DNA from 2 places in the Methylosinus sp. LW3 genome. Region 1 is predicted to be linked to the other one. Evidence: riboswitches for the same ligand, from Rfam matches in the RefSeq annotation. Region 1 holds a riboswitch; the other holds the start of a gene.

Evidence for each region. Region 1 has a riboswitch for fluoride ahead of smbP (small metal-binding protein SmbP). Riboswitches for the same ligand answer to the same signal wherever they lie in the genome.
Region 2: linked by a shared signal. The riboswitch ahead of METLW3_RS29070 (hypothetical protein) and the one ahead of smbP (small metal-binding protein SmbP) in region 1 are both predicted to bind fluoride.

What each region holds. Positions count from the first base shown of each region.
Region 1 is NZ_AZUO01000001.1:3,713,522-3,717,926, forward strand. It holds gene METLW3_RS0118625 (DEAD/DEAH box helicase) at 1-1,379, shown strand, start outside; gene METLW3_RS0118630 (DUF190 domain-containing protein) at 1,380-1,715, opposite strand; gene crcB (fluoride efflux transporter CrcB) at 1,718-2,116, opposite strand; gene smbP (small metal-binding protein SmbP) at 2,180-2,533, opposite strand; fluoride riboswitch at 2,832-2,893, opposite strand; gene METLW3_RS0118650 (DUF1491 family protein) at 3,055-3,405, shown strand; gene METLW3_RS0118655 (GNAT family N-acetyltransferase) at 3,428-3,928, shown strand; gene queC (7-cyano-7-deazaguanine synthase QueC) at 3,904-4,405, opposite strand, start outside.
Region 2 is NZ_AZUO01000001.1:2,106,952-2,111,356, forward strand. It holds gene METLW3_RS0110720 (hypothetical protein) at 42-698, shown strand; gene chrA (chromate efflux transporter) at 691-1,932, opposite strand; fluoride riboswitch at 2,079-2,141, shown strand; gene METLW3_RS29070 (hypothetical protein) at 2,368-2,649, shown strand; gene METLW3_RS0110735 (hypothetical protein) at 2,783-3,232, shown strand; gene METLW3_RS0110740 (alpha/beta hydrolase) at 3,245-4,210, opposite strand; gene METLW3_RS25450 (TonB-dependent receptor) at 4,306-4,405, opposite strand, start outside.

The sequences.
Region 1 (4,405 bases):
TTTTGCGCGGTCGGCTCGAGGGGCTGGGTCCGGTCACGCAAACGGGGCTCGCCGCGGCGCTCGGCCTCGAGCCCACGAGCCTCGCGACGGCGCTCGTCGCGCTGGAGGTGGAAGGCACGATCATGCGCGGGCGTTTCCTGCCCGGCGCCAATGACGAGCAATGGTGCGACCGCCGCCTGCTGGCGCGCATCCACCATTACACGATCAAGCGTCTGCGCGCGGAGATCGAGCCGGTGGCGGCGCGCGACTTCCTGCGCTTCCTCTTCGATTGGCAGCATGTCGCCGAGGACGCTCGGCTGAAGGGGCCGGAGGCGCTGCCTGCCGCACTCTCCGGGCTCGAGGGATATGAAGCGCCGGCGGGCGCGTGGGAGACGGAAATTCTCCCGGCCCGCCTCTCCGATTACGAGACCGGATATCTCGATTCGCTCTGCCTCTCCGGCCGCATCGCCTGGGCGCGGCTGACGCCGCCTGCCGCCACCAAAGGCGCCCGCGCGGTCTCGCCGATCAAAAGCTCGCCGGTCGCCCTTTTGGAGCGGCGACGGCTCGGCGATTGGACCTCGATCGCCACCCCCACCGAGCCGCCGGCGCTGAGCGGCCGCGCTCAATTGGCGCTCGAAACGCTGCGCGCCGAGGGGGCGCTGTTCTTCGAGGAGCTGGTCGACGCCTCGCGCCTGTTGCGCTCCGAGCTGGAGACGGCGCTGGGCGAGCTGGCGGCGCTCGGCCTCGTCACCTCGGACAGTTTCGGCGGGCTGCGCGCGCTGCTCGTGCCTTCCGAGAAGCGCAAGCCTTTCGACGGCGCGCGGCGGCGCGGCAAAGTGCTTTCCTTCGGCATGGAGAGCGCCGGGCGCTGGTCGCTCATTCGCCGCGCCTATGCGCCGCCGGGCTCGCAAGCGCGTCATGCTTGCGTGGAGCACATCGCGCAGGCGCTGCTGCGCCGTTATGGCGTCGTCTTCTGGCGCCTTTTGGCGCGCGAAGGCGGCTGGCTGCCGCCCTGGCGCGATCTCTTGCGCGTCTATCGACGGCTCGAGGCGCGCGGCGAAATTCGCGGCGGGCGTTTCGTCGCCGGCTTTTCCGGCGAGCAATATGCGCTGCCGGACGCCGTCGGCCTGCTGCGCGAGATTCGCCGCCGGCCGGCCGACGGGCAATATGTGTCGCTGTCGGCGGCCGATCCGCTCAATCTCATCGGCGTGCTGACCCCGGGCGGCAAGCTCGCCGCGCTCACCGGCAATCGCCTGCTGTTTCGCGACGGATTGCCGATCGCCGCGCTCGCGGGCGGCAAGATCGAATTTCTGACGAGCGTCGATGAGGCGACGCGATGGGAGGCGGAGAAGCGCCTCATCCGCTCGGCGGCGCGGGGGCAGCTCGCCGATCTGGCGTGATCACGTCTTCTCGCCATAGCGCATCACGCGCACTTTCTCGAGCGTGACCAGCCCGCCGCTCATCATCGAGTCGAGCGTCGGCAGAAAGGCGTCGATCTTGTCCTCTTCGTCGACGATCTCTATGACAATGGGGAGATCTTCCGAGAGGCTCAATATCTTCGTCGTGCGCAGCCGGCTGTTATGGCCGAATCCTACAGGGCCGCGCAGCACGGTGGCGCCGGCGAGGTGCAGCGCGCGCGCCGTCCGCACGATCGCCTCATGCAGCGGTCGCCCTTCGAATTTCTCGTCCTCGCCAATGAAGATGCGCAGCAGAGTCGCGTCTCGAGGCAATTGCATCGTCAGGCTCCTTTCAGCGCGTTGAGATGAGCGGCGGCGAGATGTCCGAGCCAGACGGCGAAAAGACAGAGCCCGAACGACAGGCCGATATTGGCGAGCGCAGCGAAGGCCTCGCCGCCGCGCGCCAGATTGAGCGTCTGCAGGCCGAAGGAGGAGAAGGTCGTATAGCCCCCGCATAGGCCGATCATCACGAATTGGCGCGTCTGCGTATCGACGAAGAGACGGCCGTCCCCCGGCGACGTGAGCGTCGCGAAAAAGCCGATCGCGAAACAGCCGGAGACATTCACGATCAGCGTGCCCCAGGGAAAGGCCTCGCCGAAGCAGCGGGAGACGACTCCCGAGAGCCAATAGCGCGCGACGCCGCCGATCGCGCTGCCGATCATGATGAGAACATAGATCATCTCGAGCCTTTGCCGGTGGGAGCTTCGCGCGAGGCCGATCGCGGCCTCGCGCGTCGCAGAGCTTTATTGGGCGGTCTCTTTGCTCGCTTCCTCGAGATGCGAGAGCGCTTCCTTCGCCTGCTTGGTCGCGGCTTCGGTGTGATTCGCCTGCCCCTCCTCTATCGCCGCCTTTATATGGACGATCGCCTCGGCCATGTGCGGATTGGGCTTGAACTTCTGAAGGCCCTCGGCTTTCTCGAGCGCGAGATCGGCGTGATAGGAGAGCAGGCCGGCGTCATGCAGCTTGCCGCCCTGGGTGATCGCTTCATTGACGTGATAGATCGCCTGGTCCAGCCGGTCGTCGGCGCGAGCGAGCGTCGGCCCGATGAGCGCCGCGAGGCCGAGGCTGGCGGCGAGCCCGAATTTGCGAATTTTCATTTCACTCTCCTCATTTCGACCGTTGCGGTCGACGTTTCGGATTCGATTTTTCGTCGCCGGCCGCGCCGACGCGGCGCAGCCGGTGAACGCGGTCATTCGAATCTCATTGGATTGGCCGTGACCGCCCGGCCGAGGGCGCGCGCCTCTGCGCGACGAAGCTCGATCGAAAGCGCGGCGACGATGCGCGCGCATTCGACGGATCGGACTTTACGAAACGGAAAAACCGCGGCGATCGGACTCATGACGGACTCCTGCCGAGCGAATAGATCGCTCTCTCCGACGATCGGTCGATCATCGGACATCAGCAGGAGTCATCAGCCTTTGCGGCGGTTGAAGGGGGACCCCATCCCCCGGCCGCACGCGCGAGCGGCGGCCTTGGCGAAATTGGTATCTGAGCGATGAGACAGCGTCAAGAACGGGCTGAAGCCGAGCCGTTCTCGCGCTCGTCGATCGAAGCGCCGCCGCCGGCGGCAATGTCGAAAGCGCTTGCGCGGACGGGTTCTCATGGCTGAAAAGAATTCATGCGTCTCCGATCCGACTTTTTCGTCTCCGCCCTCATCCGCCGCGCCGAGACGGCCGGCTCCGTCGCCATGCTGCGCCGCCGCGGCTCCGAGGAAGCGGGCGCGATCTTCGTGAAGATCGACCGCCTGGATGGACGCGCGGCGCTGCTCGGGCCGGCGCCGCAGAGCGTGGATTTGCCGGAAGGCGTCGATCGCCTTTTCGCGCGTCTGCACGCGGATGAATGGGTGACGCCGCTGGAGGCCGAGGAGCGCGCCCGCAAGGAGATCGCCTTCGATCCGGATTTATGGCTAGTCGAGATCGAGGATCGCGAGGGCAAGAGCTTCGTCGATATCGCGGCTCGAACGGCCTGAGCCGCTCGATCGAGGACGACCCATGCGCATTCGCCCCGCTCGAAACAGCGACGCGCCGGCGATCTGGCGCGTCATCGGCCCGACCATCCGCGCCGGCGAGACCTATGCGCTCGATCGCGACATGAGCGAGGCCGACGCCCTCGCCTATTGGCTGGGCGCGGATCGCGAGACCTTCGTCGCGGAAGACGACGAGGGGAGGATCATCGGCTCCTATTACCTGCGCGCCAATCAGGCCGGCGGCGGAGCCCATATCTGCAATTGCGGCTATATGACCAGCGCCGAAGCGGCCGGTCGCGGCGTCGCCCGCGCAATGTGCGCGCATTCGCTGGATCATGCGCGCGAGCGCGGCTTTCGCGGCATGCAGTTCAACTTCGTCGTCGAGACGAACATCCGCGCCATCCGCCTATGGCGCTCTTTCGATTTCGAGATCGTCGGCCGGCAGCCGCGCGCCTTCCAGCATCCGACGCTGGGCTTGGTCGACGCCTTGGTGATGTTTCGTCAGCTCGGCGCGCCGGAAGGCTGAGCCGCGCGATATTTCTCCCAGCCGGCGGCGCGCAGGCGGCAGGCGGGACATTCGCCGCAGCCATGGCCCCAGTCGAAACGCTTGCCGCGCTCGCCCAGATAGCAGGTGTGGCTCTCCTCGACGATGAGCCGCACCAGCGGCTCGCCGCCCAGATCCTCGGCGAGCTTCCAGGTCGCGGCCTTGTCGATCCACATCAGCGGCGTGAGGATTGCGAGCTTCCGGTCCATGCCCAAAGTCAGCGCTGTCTCCACCGCGCGGATCGTCGCGTCGCGGCAATCGGGATAGCCGGAAAAATCCGTCTCGCACATGCCGCCGACGAGACTTCCGATTCCGCGCCGATAGGCGAGCGCCGCGGCGAAGGTGAGGAAGAGAATATTGCGCCCCGGCACGAAAGTATTGGGGAGACCAGAGGCGTCGAAGGCGATCTCCGCCTCGCGCGTCAGCGCCGTGTCGGAGATGGCGCCGAGCGCTTCTATG
Region 2 (4,405 bases), 1.6 Mb from region 1:
CCCGGATCATTGTTAGCACTTTCTTCACCATGAGGCGGAGGGTGCTGGAGACGATGCGCGATCTGAAACGCTCCAGCCGTCGCTTTTGCGGGCCGTTCTGCGCGGCGATCGGCGCGTTGACGCTCGCCGGCTGCGTCGATACAGCGGTCGAGATCGGCCATCCGCGGCCCGAGCAGCTCGCGCAGCGGCAGCGTCTGACGCCGCGGCCCGGCGTCAGCCCGCGCGGCGCGCCTGTGGCGCTCATCAGCCTGGAAGGTGCGCCAGAGGATGCGCTGGCGCGCTTCCGCCCAGCCTTCGCCCGCGCGACGGAGAGCCGCGACATAGCCGCCGCCGAAGAGCCGGCGGCCGCCTATCGTCTGCGCGGCTATCTCACCGCCTATGTGAGCCCCGAAGGGGCGACGCGCTTCGCCTATGTCTTCGATATTTTCGACCGCAACGGACGACGCGCCCGCCGGCTCACCGACGAGGTGGCCGTGACCGGCGCCGGCGATCCCTGGACGCTGCTCGACGATCGGGCGCTGGCCGCGGTCGCGGCGCGGGGCGCCGATGAGCTCGCCGCCTTTCTCTCCGATACGCCCGAGGCCGTCGCCGCGGCGGCGGGCGCAGAATCGGGCGTGACGATCGCCGCGGCGACACGGGGCGAGCCGGCCTCCGCGCCGAGCGACGCCAAGCCATTGGGCTTCGCCGAGATCAAGTGAGCGATCGGCCGAAGGAGTCGATCGCGACTGCGCCGAGCGCTCCGAAGAGGACGACGAGCCAGGCCGGCGCCCGCCAGAAGACCAGCAGCAGATAGGCCGTCGCCGCGAGGCAGAAATCCGCAGCCGAGAAGACCGCGCTGGTCCAGACCGGCGTGTAGAGCGCGCCCGTGAGAATGCCGACCACGGCCGCATTGACGCCGGCGAGCGCCGAACGCATGGCCGAGCGGCCGCGCACCGCATCCCAGAATGGCAGCACGCCGAGCAGCAGCAGCAAGGACGGCAGATAGATGGCGACGAGGCACAGGATCGCGCCCGCCCAGCCGTTGGGCGGCTCGCGCATCGCCGCGCCGAGAAACGCCGCGAAGGTGAAGAGGGGGCCGGGCACGGCCTGGGCGGCGGCGTAGCCTGCGAGGAAGGCGTCCGAGCCGATCCAGCCCGGCGGCGTCACCGCCTGCTGCAGCAGCGGCAGCACCACATGGCCGCCGCCGAACACCAGAGCGCCGGAACGAAAGAAAGCCGCGAAAATGGCGAGCCAATGCGCGCCGGTGGTAGCGGCGAGAATCGGCGCGCCGATCAGCACGAGGACGAAGAGAGCGAGCGAGGCGAGGCCGGCGCGCCGACCGATGAAGCCGGCGGAGATCGGCGCCGACGCCGGCGCCGATCTCTGTGGGAGCAGCAGCCATCCGATGAGGCCGCCGCCGACAATGGCGCCGATCTGGCCCGCGGCCGAGGGAAGCGCCAGAGTGAGGATCATTGCCGCGAGCGCGATCGTGGCGCGCTCGCGATCCGGGCAGAGGCTCCGCGCCATGCCCCAGACCGCCTGTGCGACGACGGCCACGGCGACAATCGCGAGGCCGTGCAGCCAGGAAAGATGCGCGACATCGCCGAGCTGTGAGACGCCATAGGCGAAAAGGACGAGGGCGACGGCCGAGGGCAAGGTGAAGCCGAGCCAGGCCGAGAAGCCGCCGAGCAGGCCGGCGCGCGACATGCCGAGAATGAAGCCGAGCTGGCTGCTGGCCGGTCCAGGCAGAAATTGGCAGAGCGCGACGAAATCGGCAAAGGCCGTCTCGCTCAGCCATTTGCGGCGCTCGACGAATTCGGCCCGGAAGTAGCCGATATGGGCGATCGGTCCGCCGAAGCTGGTCAGTCCCAGCTGCAAAAAGGCGAGAAGAGCCTCGAGAGCCGGATGCCGCGGAGGTCGGGAGCCGACGATGTCGTCTATGTCGTTGCGCATGAGCGTTTCGCCTTGTCCTCTCGGCGGCTCATACGCTCGCGCGCGGGATCGCGGAAGGCGTCCGCCACGCGCCGCCCGCCTGCGCATTGACGACCCGGCAGGCTTTATGTATCGAATTAGCTACATAAGGTCGCGCGGCGATAGCCGGCGCGCCAGGGGATGGGGTGCCCCCTACAACCGCCGAAGAGGCTGATGACTCCTGCTCAATGCCGATGATCGGAAGATCATCGAACAAGGGCGCTTGCGCGCTCGCAATGCAGGAGGAAGCAGATGAATCAGGATCTCTCGGTTTTCGTCACCCCTTTCGCTCTCGTCATCGGATGAGCGCTGATCGCCGCTGGCGGGCTCTACTTCATCGAGATTCAATTTCTGAAGTCGCGCGTCCAGGCGATCGCCGCGCTCGTCGCGGGCTCCATCGTTCTCGCCGCGCTCGAGGTGGTGCTCGCCGGCAGCAGCGTCTCATTCTTCAAGGCGCAGCAGGTGCAGACTTCCGCCTGCGAGCTCGAGGGCGAGTCCGCGCATCCGGAGGCGCGTCTCGGCGTGGACGTCAATGTCATCCACAAGCACATTCTCGGCTGCATGCAGGAGGCCGGCTATGAATGGGCTCCCGCGCATCGCAATTGCAAGGATGCGCCGGTCGCCACCAATGCCTATTGCTATCTGCCGGCCACCGGCTTCGAGCGCGCGATCACCGCGTTTCAGCTGAGATTCGAATAGCCCGATCGCGGCGGCGAGCCTAAGCTCGCCGCTCGCCCCTGCAGGGCGCTTGCCGGTTGGAGGACATGCTCCATTTGACCTCGAGACTGAGGGGAAGGCGGCGCCCCGTCGGGAACAGACGGGAGATGTGCCGATGAATGAGGATATCGCCGCCTTCGTGGCTCCGCTGACGCTCATGCTCGGCGGCGGATTGCTGGCGCTCGGCGGGCTGTCCTTCATCGGCATCGACTACTTCGACAGCAAGTTCAAGGCGCGCGTCGCCTTCGCCGTCGGCCTCGCCTTCATCGTCGCCACAGAGTTCGTCTTCGTCACCGGCAGCAGCAGCGGACGCTATTTCGCCGGGCTGAAGATAGACGTCACCGATTGCGAGCTCGACAGCGAGAGCAAGCTCCCCCAGGAGCGGCACAAGAACAGCCGCGTGTTGCATGATCATATCGTCGCCTGCATGGAGCGGCTCGGCTATGAGTGGAACGCCGAGCACGAGCACTGCAAGGAGGCGAAAATCGCCACCAACTCCTTCTGCTATCTGCCGACGCGGCCGGTGGCGCGGGCGATCGTGCGCTTTCAGACCGCCTTCGAGTGATCGGAAGAGCGCTCAGGCGCGATCCACCGCCTCGCCAGGGACGAAAGCGTCGAACGCCGCCCAGAACTGCTCGCGCAATTCGTCGCGCTCCATCAGCAATTCGTGACGCGCGCCGGGAACCTCTATGAGGCTCGCGACCGGCAGCCTTTGAGCGAAGCGCTCGATCGCGCGCGAGGAGACGATGCGGTCGCGACCGCAGAGAAACGCCATTACCGGCGTGCGCACGGCGCGGGCGTATTCGGGCGCGCTGAGCTGCTTCATCAGCCGGAAGGCGGCGTTGACCCAGCCGACGGTCGGATCGCCGATGGCGAGATGCGGCGCGGCGCGCACCACATTGGCGTTGCGGGAAAAGCGCGCGGGATCGGAGGTCAGCCGATTGCCCTCGAAGGGCAGCTCCTCCAGCGATTTCGGTCCGCCGCCCGGCACATACATGGCGCCGAGGCCGAACATATCGAGCGTGTCGGCGATGGCGCGCGCGCCGATCGGAAAGCGTAGTCCCTCGAAGTCGACCATCGGCGCGGCGACGATGACGCGATCGAAAGGCGAGCGCGCCGAATGGACGCGATCGAGCAAAATGGCGCCGCCCATGGAATGCGCCAGCGCATGCCAGGGGGAGGGGCATTCGAGCGCCAGAACATCGGTGATGAAAGCGTCGAGATCGCGCTGATAGAGCGCGAAATCATCGACATGGCCCTTGCGCGGATCGGAAAGATCGCGCTCCGAGCCGCCCTGTCCGCGCCAATCCAGCGTCACCACATGGAGGTCGCGGGCGAGCAGATCATTGATCGTCTCGAAATATTTCTCGATGAACTCGGCCCGGCCCTGAAACAGCGCCACTGTGCCGATCGCCCCACGCGGCGGCGCGAAGCTCGCCGCGCGCAAGCTGCGTCCATCCGCCGTGCGAATGGCGAAGACCTTCGCATTGGGCGGTACGGGATTGTCGGGCGTACCGATGAGCTGCGATTCGGTGAGCGGCATGTCGGGCGATCCTGCTGCGGCCGGAACGAAAGGCGCTGCCTGCGCCTCTCGCCCCGTCTATCGCATGTCTCGCCGGACCGCGCAAAAGGCGAAGCTCAGAACTTCATCGTCAGTCCCGCGTAATAGGAGCGGCCTTGTCCCGGCACGGCGCCGAAGACGCTCGTCTTCTTGTAATTCGTGTAATCGAAGCCGCCG